3 regions of the Gracilibacillus sp. HCP3S3_G5_2 genome follow, and region 2 is predicted to be linked to each of the others. Evidence: predicted binding sites of a transcription regulator. Region 2 holds the regulator's gene; each other region holds the start of a gene.
The links. Region 2 encodes Rex, which represses fermentation and respiration genes when NADH is low (regulators of the CRP and FNR family bind a similar motif). Its sites were predicted from a motif close to TTGTGAAATATTTCACAA; they were not measured.

Region 1 (6,391 bases), on a different contig from region 2:
ATATTTCAATCTATGTTTCATAATGGTATTCACTCCTTTTACTCGAGATCTCTACAGTAGTTTGATCAATCGTTATTTTTATTATGAATCAAATGTGAAGAAATGAACATTAGGGAAAAACCTATAAACTTGTGGAATTACCCTGTGTTGAGTAATAAAGAAAAGAAGCAGGTAAGTGTAAGATTGCGGAAGATAGATGTATGTTGTGGATAGCACTTTAACGATGGTCTCTCATGTATTCATGAAACTCCTTAGATAAATTTAGGGTATTCCCTCATTATCATTTGAAACGACTTTTGGTAGGCTAAAAGTAACTAACTGTTCAGATTACAACGAAACTAAAGCGACGAAGGTGGGAGTATGGATGTTACAAGTAAAAGCAAACTTTAAGCAATTTCCATTATTTCAACAATTGACCGAAGATGAACTAGATCGTTTACGAGAAATATCGATCGAACGAACATATAATCAAGGTAAAATCTTGTTCCACCAGGGGGAACCTAGACATACCGTTTATTTCATTCTGTCCGGTTTTATTAAGGTGTATAAAGTTAATTCTACAGGTCAGGAACTGATCACGAATATACTACACACACATGACATGTTCCCTCATTCCGGCTTTTTTGAGAAAACACCCTACCCTACATCAGCTCTGACACTAACAGATGTTCGTCTTCTATCGGTACCACTTAGAGAGTTTAAACTGTTGTTATTAGAAAAACCAGGTATCGCTATACAAACGATGCAAGTATTGGAGGAGAAGTTGTGGAAAGTACAAGAACAGCTACAGTTTATGCAGACTCAGGATGTGTTTCACCGAGTAGTATTAATACTTGTACGTTTTGCTAATGAACTAGGGGTTAAGAGAAGAGATAACATCATTTCCCTAACATTACCAATTACGAACGCAGAATTTGCAAATATGATCGGTGTATCTCGGGAAACAGTAAACAGGGTATTTAACTATTTGAAGAAAATAGGAGTAATGTCTTATAATCGAAAACACATTCTCATTCAAGATATGCAAAAATTGAAAAGCTATTTAATAGATTAAAATTGACAATAGAGGAATAATCAAATAGCTATTATAGAAGGCATGATAAATGAGGGTGTGGCAAAAGAGTTGTCCAGAAGGAAAAATCCGAACACTAATATCTGAAAGCTCTCAGCGCTTCGGCTTGTTCGGATCCTCCTTCCCCTATTTCGTTCTATCCCTGCTTCTTTAATTATGTAGTATTAGCTTACCTACTATTACGTGTCGAAAACATATACCCAATCATCGCTAGTAGTAAGATCTTTTTTTCGCGATCAATATCACTTGAAACTTGCACAATATCGTTATCGATATCTTTAAAAATCGTTGTGTACTCGAACGGAAATCTTCCATTGTAAAAGTATGCCCAACGATGACCCTGTTCATCACGGATATCAAAATCGCCATATGCTCCATTCGTTTTGACAGATAATATTGGTAGACCATGACGATCCAATAGTTTACCTTTTATCTTAACCAAACTCTTAAAGTCTTCCTGTTCGTATTGCCCAATATAATTATCATCAGAATCATAGACATCTAGGACTGTTTTCGCTATTCCTCTTTTCTTAAACGAAAATATTTTATCACCTTGATTAGAAAAATAATGAACTTGGATTGGTAAAAACGAGATAACGTTAAAAAAAACGAATGGATACTGCCACCAAGTTAAAGAACTGAGTTTATATAGTCCCATAAAGGCTCCAGTTTTTTCAAAAACCAATAATTGTGAAATAAATGTTGCATCTTTTTTTACGACAAAATGATCAATTTCTTCTATAGTAGCATTAGACAAAGGAATATCGATACCTTTTACTTTCTGATATTTATTTCTGCTTATAAAAACAATTAGAAGCAAAAAGATACTAGGAAATAGTAAAAAGCTTACATCGACCCACTCATCTGCTGTTGTTGGCGTGTCAAAGACCAAAAATATCGCAATAACTACCAACACAAAGCTTAACAAAATTACGGCTAATTTCTCTCTACGCTTATACATTGCAGCGATCATCATTATTCCCCCTCTTCCATATTATAAATGATAAGTAAAAAACTTAACAAAAAGAGAGAAAATAATGTGATTAGCAAAGCTAACTCGGAAGAATAACCTGAAGGTACTTACGTCAATAAAGGGTTGTTTAAATTTAAATAAAGACTAGTCATACATTTCGCTAAATACCCCTACATAATTAGTAATATTTCCTCCTGAATCCTGTAACACACTTATAGATAGCCATTGCGTGTAAAACTCTCCATTTTTACGTTTATTAGTGATTTTGCCTTGCCAAATTCCTTTTTCTTTTAGTTGGTTCCACATTTCCATATAAAAATTTGCATCTTGTTTTCCAGAGTTTAAAATATTTGGATTGTGACCGATAACCTCTTCTTCCTGATAACCAGTGATTCGTTCAAAGGCATGATTTATTTTGGTAATCTTGCCATTTTCATCTGTTACTAAAATACCCTGCCCTGCATTATTTACAATATAATTGGAGAGATTCAACTTATCGGTATAATACATCCAGATGATGATTATTAAACTGGCTAATGCCAATTGCGACAGTGCCATAAACCCTATCGCATAGTGGCCATTGATATCATACACAAAAGTCAGAATGAGCGGTGGAAAGAATCCACCCAATCCTCCCATTGCAGCAACAATACCATTTACAATCCCTGCCTGTTTAGTGAAATATAATGGAACTAATTTAAAGATTGTACCATTGCCAATACCGGCAAACAACGCTACAGATAAACTACCAACAGTATATAACATAATTGTAGGTGAAAAAGATAGCAATATGCCGGAAATCGTTAAGCCGGTAAAAACGAACATTAATACTTTGAATGGATTAAGTCTATCTCCTAACCATCCACCAACAGGTCTAAGTATTGTACATACCACAATAAAACCTGCTGTCCGTAAACCAGCATCCACTTCCGAAAGCTGAAATTCCGACACTAAAAAATTAGGTAAATATACAGTTAAAGCAACAAAGGAACCAAAAGTTAAAAAGTAAAAAAAGCTTAAAAACCATAATTTGTTATTTTTATAGACACCCAACACTTGTTGCTTTAACGATGTTTGTACTTTTGTTTCCTTACGGTCACCTAAAAAGAAATTTAAGATTGCAAACAGTAATAAAGGAATAATAAATGTAAATACCGCTATTCGCCAGCCTACCATTCCTGCAATAATCGGTGAACCAAATGAGGTGATAGCGGTCCCGATGTTACCCACACCATAAATCCCATTGACGAATCCATGTTTTTCTTTCGGATAATATTTGGGTAAGGAGGTGACGCCAATAGAGAATATTGCTCCACCTATACCTAAGAATAGTCCTGAAATAATTAAATCGGTAAAGCTATTGGCCATGCCCAAATAACCAACTGGAACAATCAAAAAGAGTAAACTTAAAACGAACAAACCACGTGCTCCAAAGCGATTAGTATAAAAACCCAATGGAATCCGCAGAATAGAACCCAAAATTACAGGTACTGCTGTAACAAAGGAGATTTGTCCTGCAGTTAAACTAATATCTTGTTTAATAAAACTCATTAAGGATGAAAGTAACACCCACACCATAAAACCAACTACAAGACTAAGTGTTTGTAAGGGTAGTTGAAACTTTTCAACATTTTTCATATTCGTCCATCCTCTCCTTCATTTATTATATTTATCATATCAGCTCCTCTATAATTTTATTGTGATACATTTCACATTCATACTCGAAATTTTTAAAAATGAGAAGCAAGAACTTATTGTAAGCGGTTTATAAAAAGGAATTAACCATGTATAGTAAAACTATACACTGCTTTTCAGATTTAAAATTAATGGGAAAATGAGGTGGAAACGATGGGAAAAGAAACAAAGGTTGAAGTGAATGCAAGGCGTGTATTACGTAGTAGTAGCTCCCTGATTTATGGTCATTTTATGGAACATTTTCACCGGCAAATTTATGGAGGAATTTACGATCCTGAATCCCCTTTCGCAGACGAACACGGATTTCGTAACGACGTACGCGAAGCATTAAAAAATATTGGAACACCTATTGTCAGATGGCCAGGTGGTTGTTTTGTTTCTAATTATCACTGGGAGGATGGTGTGGGAGAACGAAAGCCTTTTTTTGATAAAGCCTGGAGAGTTGAAGAGCCAAATCTATTCGGAACTGACGAATTTGTTACCTTCTGCCATTCGATAGAAGCAGAACCATATATTTGTACAAATGCAGGGACTGGTACAGCTGAAGAGATGAGTAATTGGGTGGAATATTGCAACCTTAAAAATGAAGGAAAGTATGCAAAAATGAGACAAGAAAACGGTCATGAAGAGCCATTTAATGTAAAATATTGGAGTATCGGTAATGAAAACTATGGTAATTGGGAAATTGGGGCAAAAGACCAAAAAGAATGGGGCCGATTCGTATTAGAATCTGCTAAAATGATGAAACGGGTAGATCCTTCCATCGAGCTACTCGCGGCCAGCATTTCTGATTTGAATTGGAATATTAACCTTTTAAAGGAAGCAGGAGACTTTTTAGATTGGATTTCGATACATGGTTATTGGGATCGTCTCCATGAAGTAGACAATCCTTCCTCCTATGAAACTTGTATGATCCATACGTTAGAGATAGAAGAGCAAATCTTAAAAACAAAATATATACTAGGATCACTTGGCTATCTAGACAAAATAAAGATTGCTTTTGACGAATGGAACTTGCGGGGTTGGCACCATCCAAATGTCCATAGAGGGGATTGGATGGCAGATAACATTATTTCAGCAAGAGATCGCAATGATATTAATTCTACCTATACAATGGCAGACGCTGTTTTTAATGCATGTTTCCTGAATATTTGTTTAAAACATAGTGATATTGTTGGAATGGCGAATTTCGCACCTATTGTGAACACTCGTGGTGCTGTTTTCACCCATGAGGATGGGCTTGTATTACGTTCTACTTACTATGTTTTTGAATTATACTCAAAATATATGGGAGATAAAATAGTTGACTCATGGACTTTTCAAAATGATATATTCGAAGTGAATAATGAGGGGAAAAAGTATGAAGTACCATCATTAGACGTTATAGCTACAACAAGAGATGGATCCAAAAACTTAAGAATCGCTATGGTTAATAGACATCCAGAAGAAAAAAGAATCGTTAACCTAATAACCGATAGTCAATTTGAACATGGAACTGTCTATTCTATTGTTGGTTCTTCTAAGGATGCCTACAATGACATCAATCAACAAGACAACTGTAAGACTGTCCAGCATAAGATGAAAACGAATGCAAAAGAGATGGCTGTAGAGGTTGAGCCTCATTCAGTAAATATATTAGTTTTAGAATAATTATAATTATTGCCCCTGTTCCCTTCTGGCAACAGGGCTTTTTCATTTCTCTAGCAATTTACCTCTCTTTTCTATTTAACAAATATAGCAAATGTAAACTAGCATGCAAATATCATTAATCTAGATATTATCATTACATTTATATTACAACATTGAAAATCAAAATCCCTTATTGTATTATATTATTAATTAATTTATACATATTTTTCTAGCCTATTGTTATTAACTTAACAAAAATGATAATCAAATAATAGATAGTTGCTTGTTATTCTCTATTGGTTATTGTTTTTATTAAAATGAAAACGTATACATACGAAAGGAGGGATTCTTAAAGGTAAATGAAGGTATTACTGTCTTTCTTAAATTTGACCATTTTGAAAGGAGAGTTTTCATGAAATCTATCAGTAGTAAATTAGTTATCACGCTAGTCTTTTTTATGTTAGTTCCAGCAATTGGATTGGCAGCATCCAATCAAGAACAATCGTATAAGGGCAATAAACCTGGACAGCCTTTAGCAGGTCCTGTACCTCATTTTGAAAACGTATCGGTACATGATCCTTCCATTATTAAAGATGGCGATACTTTCTATGCTTTTGGTACCCATATTGAAGCAGCAAAATCTACAGACTTGATGAGTTGGGAAAGATTCACAAATGGTTATACTACACCTGGTAACGCGTTATATGGCGACCTCTCTGAAAATTTGGCTGGTTCGTTTGAGTGGGCTGGTGAAAATGATGCGGATAGCTATGGTGGATTTGCAGTATGGGCACCAGATATTTTCTATAATGAAGATTATATCAATGAAGATGGTTCCAAAGGAGCTTACATGATCTATTATAGTGCATCCTCGACCTACATTCGCTCTGCAATCGGCTATGCTGTTGCAAAGGATATTGAAGGGCCATATGAATATGTGGATACTGTCGTTTATTCAGGCTTCACAGAAGAGGAAGCCTATGATAATAACAGTACAGTTAATAAGCAATGGGAAAATACGA
Region 2 (6,391 bases):
ATTTCCTTAATTCTACGTTCTTTTTTTCGTTGTTCTTTCTTTAATTGCTTTTCTTTTTCATAATTAGATTTGGTATGATCGGATTTCTCTACTGTTTTCGTTTCTACCATTTTAAGTTCAGCAAGCTCTCGCTCTTCTTGTTTTTTCTCTACATAATAATCATAGTCACCTAAATAGAGCGTTGTTTTGTCTGCTTGCATCTCTAGTACATGAGTAGCTATTCTATTAATAAAGTAACGATCGTGGGAAACAAATAATATCGAGCCAGGATAGTCGATCAAGGCAGCTTCTAACACTTCTTTACTATCCAGATCTAAATGGTTGGTTGGCTCGTCTAGTAACAGGAAGTTAGCTTTCTCCATCATTAATTTTGCCAAAGCGAGTCGTGCTTTCTCACCACCACTTAAAGCAGAAACGGTCCGTAAGACATCATCTCCGGTGAAAAGGAAGTTACCTAGAATCGTACGAATGTCCCTTTCATTCATCATCGGATATTCATCCCATAATTCATTCAATACCGTTTTCTTTGGATGTAATTGTGTTTGTTCTTGATCATAATAGCCAATTTGTACATTTGTGCCAAGTTGAATCTCACCTGAAGCAGGATCTAGCTGTCCGATAATCGTTTTTAATAAGGTTGATTTTCCAACACCATTTGGTCCGACCAATGCAATACTATCTCCACGTTCCATGTGCAAGTTAAGGTTGGAAAAAATGAAAGGATCTGTTTCACGATAGCGAAAGGATAGATCATTCATTTTTAATACGTCATTGCCACTTCTACGATCAATCGTAAAAGAGAACTTTGCCGAGTTTTCATCTCCTGCAGGTTTGTCCATGACTTCCATTTTTTCTAATTGCTTTCGTCTGCTTTGGGCACGTTTAGTAGTGGAAGCACGTACAATATTTTTCTGAATAAACTCTTCCATTCTTTTCATTTCATTTTGTTGTTTTTCATACAGCTTAAGGTCGCGCTCATAGTTTGCCGCTTTTTGTTGTAAATAGTCACTATAATTTCCGTGATACTTAGTAGAATGATGCCGAGAGATTTCATAGACAATATTCACGGTTTTATCAAGGAAGTAACGGTCGTGGGATACGATGACGACAGCACCCTGATAATTGTTTAAATAACCTTCTAACCAGGTCAAGGTTTGAATATCCAAATGGTTGGTAGGCTCATCTAGAATGAGAATATCAGGCTTCGTTAATAACAGTTTCCCTAATGCCAGCCTTGTTTTCTGCCCGCCACTTAGTGTAGCGATGGAGGTTGTCCACATGGTTTCAGGAAAATCAAGACCATTTAACACTGCTTTGATGTCCGCTTCATACTGATATCCGCCGGCAAGCTTAAAATTTTCCTGTTTTTGATCATAGCTAGTAAGTAGCTGCTCATAGCGTTCACTATCAGCAATCAAATCAGGATCACCCATTTGTTGCTCCATCTGGCGCAATGTGCTTTCTTCCTTTTGAAAATGCGCAAATATTTTGAGCATCTCTTCCCAAATTGTTTCATTGGAGTCTAGGCCGGAATGTTGGGCAAGGTACCCCAATGATACCTCTTTTGGTTTATGAATTTCCCCTTCATCATAACTAAGTTGATTGGAAATAATATTTAAAAGTGTCGATTTACCAGCACCGTTACGTCCTACAATGGCAATACGGTCGTTACTTTTTATCTCTAGTTTTATATTAGACAAGATCAGTTCTGCACCAAATCTTTTTGTTAAATTGTTTACTTGTAAATAAATCATCTGCTTTTCACCTCTAATATGTTTAGTGTATCGGAAAGCAGATACCACTGCAAGCACGGTTGATTAGGCTTAAGTGAATTATTTCACGACATTTATCCGTTTTTCTGATAGAATAAAAAATAAGTATAAACATTCACAAATCCAAACCGAACAATAGTAAGGGGAATGAATGATAATGAATCAGAATAAGATACCACAAGCTACGGCAAAACGCTTACCATTATATTACCGTTTTTTAAATAATCTTCATATCCAAGGAAAATCACGAGTATCGTCGAAAGAATTAAGTGATGCGATTAAAGTGGATTCTGCTACGATCAGACGAGATTTCTCTTATTTTGGCGCCTTAGGAAAAAAAGGATATGGTTACAATGTCGAATATTTGCTTGGCTTTTTCCGAAAAACATTAGATCAGGATGAAAATACGCCTGTAGCTCTAATTGGTGTTGGTAATTTGGGAACCGCTTTTTTAAATTATAATTTTACTAAAAACAATAATACAAAAATTGAAGTCGCTTTTGATGCAGATAAACGTAAGGTCGGTAAAACGATTGGAAATATTCAGGTACATCACATTGACGATCTAGAGGATAATCTAGAAAATATAACGGTAGCTATTTTAACAGTACCTGTCTCAGAAGCACAGAGTATTACCGACCGTCTGGTGAAAGCAGGGATAAGCGGGATATTAAATTTTACTCCAGCAAGAATTACTGTACCAGAAAATGTACGTGTACATCATATTGACTTAGCAGTAGAATTACAATCACTCGCTTATTTTATGAAGCATTATCCGTTAGAGAATGGAGAAGAATGAAAGACAACCTCAAGGTAGTTCGATCTTATCTTCTGAGTTATAGTTGATTTATAAAGGTCAATGAAGGACAAAAAAGAAGAAAACCCAAGGAAAGAGTCTTTCATAAGAGTGATGAAGGACAAAAAAGAAGAAAAACCCAAGGAAAGAGTCTTTCATAAGAGTGATGAAGGACAAAAAAGAAGAAAACCCAAGGAAAGAGTCTTTCATAAGAGTGATGAAGGACAAAAAAGAAGAAAACCCAAGGAAAGAGTCTTTCATAAGAGTGATGAGGGACAAAAAAGAAGAAAACTCAAGGAAAGAGTCTTTCAAAAGAGCGATGAAGGACAAAAAAGAAGAAAACTCAAGGAAAGAGTCTTTCATAAAAATAGACTCAGCTAACAAAGCTGAGTCTATTTTTTCTTGTCTTCATTTGCTTTTTTAATGCGAAAATGTAAATTTATCAGTCTTACAGCAACGACAAAGTCAATCGTAGCAAATGTAGCTAATAAAATGGTGAAAAAATTAAAAACAGTTTCTTCTGCCGATTGGATTGCGATATAGGTGAATAACGCTCCTAATGCAATGTAAAAAAAGGCAGAACGTAACGGTGAAATACGCATAATACTATTGTCCTCCAATGAGAATCATCATTAATTGCTCCAGTTGTTCCATTTGTTGTTCTATTTCTTCTGGATCGACGGATAATTGACCAATCACAGCGAAAGTATTAATCGACATATGTGCAATTATAGGGACGATGATTCGTTTTGTCTCTACATATAGGAAGGCAAATACCATTCCTATTGCAGTATATGTTAACAGATGCTCGAAATCCATATGGACTGCAGCAAAGATCACTCCTGATAGTAACGCAGCAAAAAAGAAGTTCATTCTTTTATACAGTGATCCGAAAATAGCTTTTCGAAATACCAGTTCCTCCAAAATGGGACCTAATACAGAAATAATGACTATAAAAATAGGTGCTTGCCTAGCAATATTCATTAAATCCATCGTATTTTCTGATCCTGGCGGTATGCCAAGCACAAATGTTTCAATAATAATCGAAACATATTGTGTAATTAAAACTAAAATAAAACCAAGGAATGACCACAATATGATCGCACCTATTTTTTTATCCCTTGACTGAAAGAAATCCTTCATTTCATCGCGTAATAATATCATTGAAATAATGAGTGCCACTGTGAAACTCATCACTGACCATGCTACAGAAAATGCTTCCCGGTTTTCAATGAAAGGTAGAAACGGTAGGGCTAATAAACTGGAAAACTGCATGACAACATACGTTATGATCAAATAAATGTATTTTCTCGGCAAAGTAGAACGACTCCCTTAAATTCTTTTTACTGTCATGATACGTATTTTAACATAAATTTAGAATGAAATTGAAATACTTCGTCTACATCTAAAAAGTATGTGCTTATTTTGCATAAAAAATTTTAAAAAAACGTTATTAAAATACTTGCAAAAAAATATAGATTTCATTATTATAATAATTGTGTTAGCACTCCTCTTGAACGAGTGCTAATAATCAACAAAATAATGAATGAGAAATCCAAGGAGGTAACAAAGATGCTTAAACCATTAGGTGATCGTGTCATTATTGAGCTTGTAGAACAAGAAGAAAAAACAGCGAGTGGAATTGTTCTTCCAGATTCTGCGAAAGAAAAACCACAGGAAGGTAAGGTTGTAGCTGTTGGCTCTGGTCGTGTAACAGATAATGGAGAAAAAGTTGCACTTGAAGTTGAAGAAGGTAGCACCATTATTTTCTCTAAGTTTGCAGGTACAGAAGTAAAATATGAAGGCAAAGAATACTTAATTCTTCGTGAAAGTGACATTCTAGCAGTTGTAGGCTAAGTTGAACGAAGAGTATGAACGATAAATAAACATAACATTTTCCAAATTCTAAGGAGGTTTTTTTACAATGGCTAAAGAATTAAAATTTAGTGAAGATGCACGTCGCGCAATGTTACGTGGGGTTGATACACTTGCAAATGCAGTAAAAGTAACATTAGGACCAAAAGGTCGTAACGTTGTTTTAGATAAAAAATTCGGTTCACCACTTATTACAAATGATGGTGTAACAATCGCGAAAGAAATCGAATTAGAAGATAAATTCGAAAACATGGGTGCACAATTAGTATCTGAAGTGGCATCTCAAACAAATGATGTAGCTGGCGACGGTACTACTACTGCAACTGTTCTTGCACAGGCAATGATCCAAGAAGGATTGAAAAACGTTGCATCTGGTGCAAATCCAGTAGGTGTACGCCGCGGTATCGAAAAAGCGGTAGAAGTAGCTACAGAAGAACTACGTAAAATCTCTAACCCAATTGAAAGCAAGGATTCCATTGCACAAGTTGCAGCTATCTCTGCTGCTGATGAAGAAGTAGGTAAGCTTATTGCTGAAGCAATGGAACGCGTTGGTAACGACGGTGTTATCACTATTGAAGAATCTAAAGGCTTCTCAACAGAACTAGAAGTGGTAGAAGGTATGCAATTTGATCGTGGTTATGCTTCTCCATACATGGTTACAGACCAAGATAAAATGGAAGCAGAACTTGAAGATCCATACATCTTAATTACAGATAAGAAAATCAATAATATCCAAGAAGTATTACCAGTACTAGAGCAAGTTGTACAACAAGGTAAACCACTTCTATTAATTGCGGAAGACGTTGAAGGTGAAGCACTTGCTACATTAGTAGTGAACAAACTTCGTGGTACATTTAATGCAGTAGCTGTAAAAGCTCCTGGATTCGGTGACCGTCGTAAAGCAATGCTAGAAGATATCGCTGTATTAACTGGTGCTGAAGTTATTACAGAAGATCTTGGATTAGACCTTAAAAACACTACTATTGAGCAATTAGGTCGCGCTTCTAAAGTAGTTGTAACAAAAGAAAATACAACTATCGTAGAAGGATCTGGTGACTCAGAACAAATCGCTTCTCGCGTAGCTCAAATCCGTGCACAAGTAGAAGAAACTACTTCAGAGTTTGATAAAGAAAAACTACAAGAACGCCTAGCTAAACTTGCTGGTGGTGTAGCAGTAGTTAAAGTTGGTGCGGCAACTGAAACGGAGCTTAAAGAACGTAAGCTACGTATTGAGGACGCATTGAACTCAACTCGTGCAGCAGTTCAAGAAGGTATCGTTTCTGGTGGTGGTACTGCATTACTTAACGTATACAACCAAGTTGCAGAGCTAGGACTTGAAGGAGACGAAGCAACTGGTGTTAATATCGTTCTTCGCGCATTAGAAGCACCAGTTCGTCAAATTGCAGAGAATGCAGGACTTGAAGGTTCTATTATTGTAGAACGTCTAAAAGGTGAAGAGGTTGGTGTAGGATTCAACGCTGCAACTGGTGAATGGGTAAATATGATCGACGCAGGTATTGTTGATCCTACAAAAGTTACTCGTTCTGCACTGCAAAACGCTGCATCTGTATCTGCGATGTTCTTAACTACTGAAGCAGTAGTAGCAGAGATTCCAGAAGAAAATGCTGGCGGCGCAGCACCTGACATGGGTGGCATGGGCGGAATGGGCGGCATGATGTAATAGCTGCTCAAACCCTTGATTTACAAGCAAAATAACAACATCATATAATATTTAAAGAGGCTTTTCATTAGTTAACCAAACTTTTGAAAAGCCTCTTTCTTTATTATTGGAAACGGGGGGAACAGCTCGAGAAATCATATAATCGATACTTACTGCAGTTATACAATTGGCGTCATGTCATTACTAGGTATTTATTTATATCACTAGAAAAGTTCAAATGAGATCTGGTTTTCTTACATTAGTTATCTTCACGTAAAGTCTTTAGCT
Region 3 (6,391 bases), on a different contig from region 2:
GGCAGCTTTTTTCGCATCTTCGATAATTTGGTGTGCTTCCTGACGCGTCGCCTTTAATTGTTCATTTGCTTCACGTGCTGCTTTTTCAGCTTCTGCCCGGTTCTTTTCAGCTGTGTCAATTTCATTTGCAATATAGTTTTCGCGCTCTTCCATCTTGTTCATTAATGGACCCCACGCAAATTTTTTCAATAATGCTAGTAAAGCGAGGAAACTGATAATAGCAAATGCCATATCTCCACCTTGCAAACCGCCAATTGAAGCTTGAATGGTCACTCCACCTGCTAAAAGTTGCACAGTGTTCACTCCTTCCCACGATTAGTCATCTATTTCACTTTTACATTACATTCTTTATTTATATAAAACTCTTAATTACACCATTAAACGGTGCTTTTTGCTTTTCTTGTCTAGCTATAAGCGCCAGCAACTAGTAAACTTCCCTCACCTCCGTACGATAAGTCAACATCGACTCAGTCTTCGTCGTGTTTCCTTTATCTCCTTCCGGTTCAGTCCAGTTTAATACGTTGCTGAACAGGCCCTCTTCGCTTTTCTTGTCTAGCTATAAGCGCCAGCAACTAGCAAACTTCGCTTTTCTTTTTACAAAGTAATGGCGAAGGTTGTCTTGGACGAACTTCGCCATTCTATCAACATTAAATATGATTACATTACCATAAAGGCAATAACTACGGCGAAAATTGGAATCGCCTCTACTAACGCTACCCCGATAAACATTGTTGTTTGAAGTGCACCTCTTAATTCTGGTTGACGTGCAATCCCTTCTACTGTACGACTTACGATCATACCGTTACCTAAACCAGCACCAAGTGCCGCTAAACCAATTGCAATTGCAGCTGCTAAAGCTCCCATTGTATTTCCTCCTTTAAAATGTATAAATCATTACTATTTTAATATTTTAATGGTCTGAACTCACTTTATGAGACATATAAACCATTGTTAACATTGTGAAAATAAATGCTTGGATAGCACCTATGAATAAACTGAATCCTTGCCATGCCATCATCGGAATGATGGAAATAAATGTAAATGGTATAGCCACGAAGGCCATTTTGGTAATAAGTGATAATAAAATTTCTCCCGCAAAGATATTACCGAAGAGACGTAGACCCAATGTTAAGGTGTTCGTAAATTCTTCAATAATCTTAAATGGTAGTAAAAATGGTACAGGACGCACATAATCTTTTGTATACTCCTTGAACCCTTTTACTTTCACTCCATAATAATGAGTTAAAATGATGACCAACGCTGATAATGATAAGGTGAGCGTTGCATCTGAAGTAGGTGATTTCCACCATAGCGTATGACCCCATACACCCATAGTAATAACACCAAGAATGTTACTAATAAAGATATATACTAGTAACGTTAAACCAAGTGGTAAAAATACTTTACCTGTTTTCCAATCCATCGTATCCCCGATAATACCTTTGACAAAATCTACAATCCACTCCATAAAGTTTTGAAAACCAGTTGGCTTCATTTTGAGGTTTCTCGCTGCTAGTGTACAGATGATAAATACAATGACAGAAGAAACAAAAGTCATTAATGTAGTGGAAAGGTTAAAATCTAGCCATGGAATACCAAATAGATCTTCCAACATCGGTGATTCGTGATCCAATTCCTTCACCTCACTTCCTTTTGCTCGTCTAGTTTTCTAAAAAATGCAAAATCTATCATAATAACAACATAAGTTGTCATTAATCCCAAAATAACAGACATTAAATGGAAATATTCTTCAAAGCGCATTGCGATGAGTACCGCTAATGCTGCAGTAGCTAAGCGGGTAAACGTACCAATTCCCCCTGGTCGACCACCATCCGAAATTGCCTTTCCAAAACGGTCGATCTTACGTTGCATTACCCATAAATTATAAAAGCTTAATGCTGTTCCTAGGAGAAGTCCGAGGAATACTCTTGGAAAAGGTGTAAAACCCCAGCCAAGAACAAAAAGTGCAAGGAGATAGAACATCCATTTACGCTGACGGGTTATCATATTTTTGTATTGATTCATAGTTACTCGTCTCCCGTTAAATCTCGTACGTAATGAATGGTTCCGTATAAACCGGCTCCTAGACCAAAAAGTAATCCGATCACTAAAAAAAGTGGTGATGTGGAGAGATACTTGTCCACACTTCTGCCGATAAACAAGCCAATTAATGGCGCACCGACAATTTGTGACAAGACAGCACTATAAACTGCTAATCCATGGTAAGGGCTCTTTTTCGGTGGTGACATTTACTCACTCCTAATATACAAAACCTATTACATATGTATAGATAAGAAAAACGGATAGATACGATTGCCATTTTCCTTTTTCGTGATATTTGTCACACTGTAACCCTTATCATCCACACTAAATTAGCATACAATAGGGGTTCTTTATTGTCAATCGATTTCACAGACAAAAAACAAAAATAAACAGACAAATTTCCACACTTTTTGAGAGACTCCTTTTCCTGCTAGCCATCATGTGGAAAACAACACTTTTCGAAAAAAATGTGACAATTACTTCGTGTCGCGAAATAAAAGGTGTGAAGCAGGTTAGAGAGAGATCTTTATCTCTTTCACCCACTCCACAGGAGCTTCAACCAACCCCACCATCTAAAATTGTTTGATACTGATAGATCTGGCCGTTGCTTGTTTGAATAGTTATGTTGGCGATGTAATGCCCTTCGAGAAGTTGTTGTTGTTCAATTTCTCCTTCAATAACACCTGGTTGTAATGCTGTTCGTTCTTCCAACGTAGTGACAAATGCAAATGTGTTGGCATCGTATAGGTCAATAGTTAGTTTTTCTGCTGCTTCTACTAAATATAATTGATAATGATAAGAATCTTCTAGTGGTGTTATCGTTAATTCAAGGCCCATCGCTTTCGGTATCTCATTTTCTTCTGTTAAAAACATGTACGGAATAGGGGTATCGTTCAAAAAAAGGTATCCTTGTTTCATCCCTTCCTCGAGTTGACCTGTCCTAATCGTTGCTTTTACCTCAACTTCTTTCTTCTCACCTGGTTGTAGAGTGAAGCTTTTTGGCAACTGAAAACGAATGTCCTGATCTTGCTCTGGTAACGTAAAAGCATATTGCTTGGTTTGATCAGAGATATTTTCTACAGTAAGCTTGCTTGTTTTTTGTTCACTATGACCAGTTATCTTACCAAATTGCAGGAGCGATTGATGGATTAAGGTATCGGTTTCGAGTGCTTTTTTCGGGTTGATTTTCCCTGCTCCTTGTTCAATCGGCTGAAAGTTATGAAAAGGTTCAGCTGTAGTCAAAATTGCCGCCTTCAATTGAGCCGGTGTCCAATCCGGATGAGCTTCTTTCAACAAAGCTAGTACACCTGCGACATGAGGTGCTGCCATACTTGTTCCATTTAATGCCTGATATCCACCAGGTACCGTACTTAAAATACCGGCACCTGGCGCAACTATTTCTGGTTTTATTGCCCAATTAACAGTAACCGGTCCACGTGAACTAAATTCCGTTATCGTATCTTGAATTTCCTCATATTCAATCGATAAATAACCCGGATTTTCTTTTAACCATGTTCCATCCTCTTGACTGATCGCTGCAACCGGTATGGATATATTTGGATCTACAGCACCCTCAAAAACCCCTTCTTCTTCATTGTTTGCAATTAGTAACGCTGCGGCGCCATTAGCTTCAGCCTCGGCTGCTAATTGAGCAAAGGGAATCTCTTCTTCCCGATCTGTTATTAGAATCGCATCATTCTTTAGTTCTTCTTGATTATCCGTTACTTCTAAATCACGAGGGAAATCCCAATTAGGTGAGCCTTGCATCGGGATGATCTCTATTTTTTTATCATGAAACCGATCAAACAGAAAAGGACGTTTTAGTTTCGGGGTTGATGCGCCGACAGAAATGACTTGACTGGCTGTTGCTGGTGACCCAACCGTCCATAAATCAGGTCCCGTATTACCATTGGCAATAACTACCGTCACCCCTTTTTCTGTTGCGCGATTTACAGCAACACTTGTCGGCCAATCGGGACCATTAATCGAATTTCCTAATGAAAGGTTGATAATGTCCATCCCATCTTTTACAGCGGCCTCAATCCCCGCCATTACCTGTACAGTTGTCCCGGTTCCACCTGGTCCGAGTGCTCGATAGGCATAGAGTTCCGCATCTGGAGCCACTCCTTTCATCTGACCGTTCGCCCCTATTATTCCTGCGACATGGGAGCCATGCAGCGTAGGGATACCTTGTTCAGGAGTTGATTCCATTGGGTCATCGTCAAAATCTACCAGGTCATATCCACCTTTATAATTCTTCTTGAGATCTGGGTGCGTATAATCTATTCCTGTATCAACGATTCCGACCTTTACCCCTTTTCCCGTGTACGGAAGGGGATCTGGTATTAAAAAAGGGATACTCTCGTTGATGTTCGTTTGGGTTAGTTGTGTTTGATATTCTTGAACGGAATATGTTTGCCGAAAGTTATTTCGTCTTTTGATTCTGTCGAGGTTACGCTGATCTGTTTTGATCGCTATCCCATTGAAGATGGTATCGTATACAGCAAGAATTTCTACATTGGAATGATACGTTTCTATTTCTTCAGCGAATTCATGTGGGTCATCTTCCACCTCGATAATAAAGGAGTATTCGGTTGGATCTGTAACTGTAGCAGTAAATAAGAATAGGGATAAGATGAATGACACTTGAAGCACTCCTTTTAATTGGATAGGAGTATTGTTTACGTTTAGGAGGGGAGATATGTATGAAAAGATTGCATATCTCCACCTCATAATAAGAATACAGAGTCATTCTCTTAGCTATATCTAATAATAAATTAGTCAATTTTTCAATAGGTGAAATTATTTTATTTTTTCCAATTCAACCGAAAATCCATCTTCAAAAAGGGTAACGGCCTTCACCTCTCCTTCTTGGTCTTTTCGAAATGAGACAATACCAGGTGACATTTCCAAGCTGAAAATATCCTCTGTAGGTGCTTGGTTAATTGGTTTTAGTTCTAATGGATATGCTGGATTTTGAGCTTCATATATACAGAGACGATCGTTTACATACTTTACGCCGAAGAGGATATTCATGTTAGGTTCTAGATATTCTCCCAAATACTTCTGAAAATTTAATTGATTTTGTTCCAAGTAATCTTTTTTCTGTGGTAATGTTATTGATTGTCCGTCTAGAATAGCACGAATATCTTGATGAATGATATCTATTCGAGAGCCATAATAGGCTCGATTACTTAAAATAATAATAACTAGCTTTTCATCCATATCTCTACTTATCAGTGAGTTAAAACCTGTAATTCCCCCTTCGTGATGCACACTTTTTTCAGAAACTTCCCATCCATACCCATAATTTCCAATATGTTTTATAAAAAGTTGATGACGAGACTCCGAACTTAGAATGGTATCCGAATATAAAGATCGGTCCCATTTGTAAAGGTCTTCTACTGTAGAATAGACTCCTCCTGCGCCATAACATATGGACATTTCCAACACCGGCCCTTCCTTATATCCATCTGCTGTACCTGTGTATCCAATCATTGGACCATCTATATTCGTGCCGCTTTTAAGCACTCCGGTATCCTTCATGTTGAGTGGCTGAAAAATCACTTGATCTAAGTATTCTTCATAAGATAGATTCGTTATATATTCAATAACTTTCGCAAGTAAAACATAACCAGAATTACTATAATAACTGTTACTACCAGGTTTAAACAGTAACTCCCTATCGCTAAAATAATCCATAATATCCTCGGGCGTATGGACTTTTGTCCTGTTGAGATAATATTCGAGGGTTTCTGTGTAATTAGGGATTCCCGAACTGTGAGTCAGTAAGTGATGAAGCGTAATCTGGGGTGCATAAGTATAGTGTTTTAAATACTTGTCGAGGGTGTCTTTTACATGTAATTTACCTTCTTCTTGCAACTTCATGATAGCGGCAGCAATGAATTGCTTGGATACAGAACCTACCAGAAACTTTGATGATGGGGTGTGCGGCTTATTCAGCTCATAGTCAGACATACCATAGCTTTGATTGAATATTATTTGATCTCCTTTTGCTACCAATACATTGCCAATAAAATAGTCTAATTCGTAGTTTGCTTGCATTAGCATTTCTATTTTTTCTTCCATTTCATTACCACCTTTTTTGATTTTTCCATTTTCCTCTTTATTACTTTCGACATTTCCCACTTAAACCCTGTTCATTTGAGTATTTTTTAAAATACAAAAAGGAATGCATGGCAACATTCCTTTTTGTATTTAGAGTATTATTTAGTTCCAAATAAGCGGTCTCCCGCATCACCAAGACCAGGAATAATATAACCTTTTTCATTCAATTTTTCATCAAGTGCTCCGAGGTAGATATCAACGTCAGGGTGTTCTTTTTGAA

Region 1: ACTNEP_RS00525 (nitrate/nitrite transporter) is a predicted target of Rex. The motif match lies at 3,743-3,760, and genes of this name have one in related genera.
Region 3: ACTNEP_RS09975 (AtpZ/AtpI family protein) is a predicted target of Rex. The motif match lies at 2,330-2,347, and genes of this name have one in related genera.

Annotation. Positions count from the first base shown of each region.
Region 1 covers NZ_JBQHXU010000001.1:106,573-112,963, forward strand. The annotation lists gene ACTNEP_RS00510 (nitrate reductase subunit alpha) at 1-21, opposite strand, end outside; gene ACTNEP_RS00515 (Crp/Fnr family transcriptional regulator) at 365-1,054, shown strand; gene ACTNEP_RS00520 (hypothetical protein) at 1,242-2,045, opposite strand; gene ACTNEP_RS00525 (nitrate/nitrite transporter) at 2,190-3,683, opposite strand; gene ACTNEP_RS00530 (alpha-L-arabinofuranosidase C-terminal domain-containing protein) at 3,894-5,390, shown strand; gene ACTNEP_RS00535 (LamG-like jellyroll fold domain-containing protein) at 5,782-6,391, shown strand, end outside.
Region 2 covers NZ_JBQHXU010000015.1:7,540-13,930, forward strand. The annotation lists gene ACTNEP_RS18080 (ABC-F family ATP-binding cassette domain-containing protein) at 1-1,754, opposite strand, end outside; gene ACTNEP_RS18085 (redox-sensing transcriptional repressor Rex) at 1,924-2,571, shown strand; gene ACTNEP_RS18090 (hypothetical protein) at 2,632-2,949, shown strand; gene ACTNEP_RS18095 (YdiK family protein) at 2,961-3,170, opposite strand; gene ACTNEP_RS18100 (lysostaphin resistance A-like protein) at 3,175-3,885, opposite strand; gene groES (co-chaperone GroES) at 4,141-4,425, shown strand; gene groL (chaperonin GroEL) at 4,493-6,124, shown strand.
Region 3 covers NZ_JBQHXU010000005.1:251,207-257,597, forward strand. The annotation lists gene atpF (F0F1 ATP synthase subunit B) at 1-294, opposite strand, end outside; gene atpE (F0F1 ATP synthase subunit C) at 658-864, opposite strand; gene atpB (F0F1 ATP synthase subunit A) at 911-1,633, opposite strand; gene ACTNEP_RS09970 (ATP synthase subunit I) at 1,639-2,025, opposite strand; gene ACTNEP_RS09975 (AtpZ/AtpI family protein) at 2,028-2,249, opposite strand; gene ACTNEP_RS09980 (S8 family serine peptidase) at 2,599-4,689, opposite strand; gene ACTNEP_RS09985 (serine hydrolase domain-containing protein) at 4,846-6,192, opposite strand; gene upp (uracil phosphoribosyltransferase) at 6,270-6,391, opposite strand, start outside.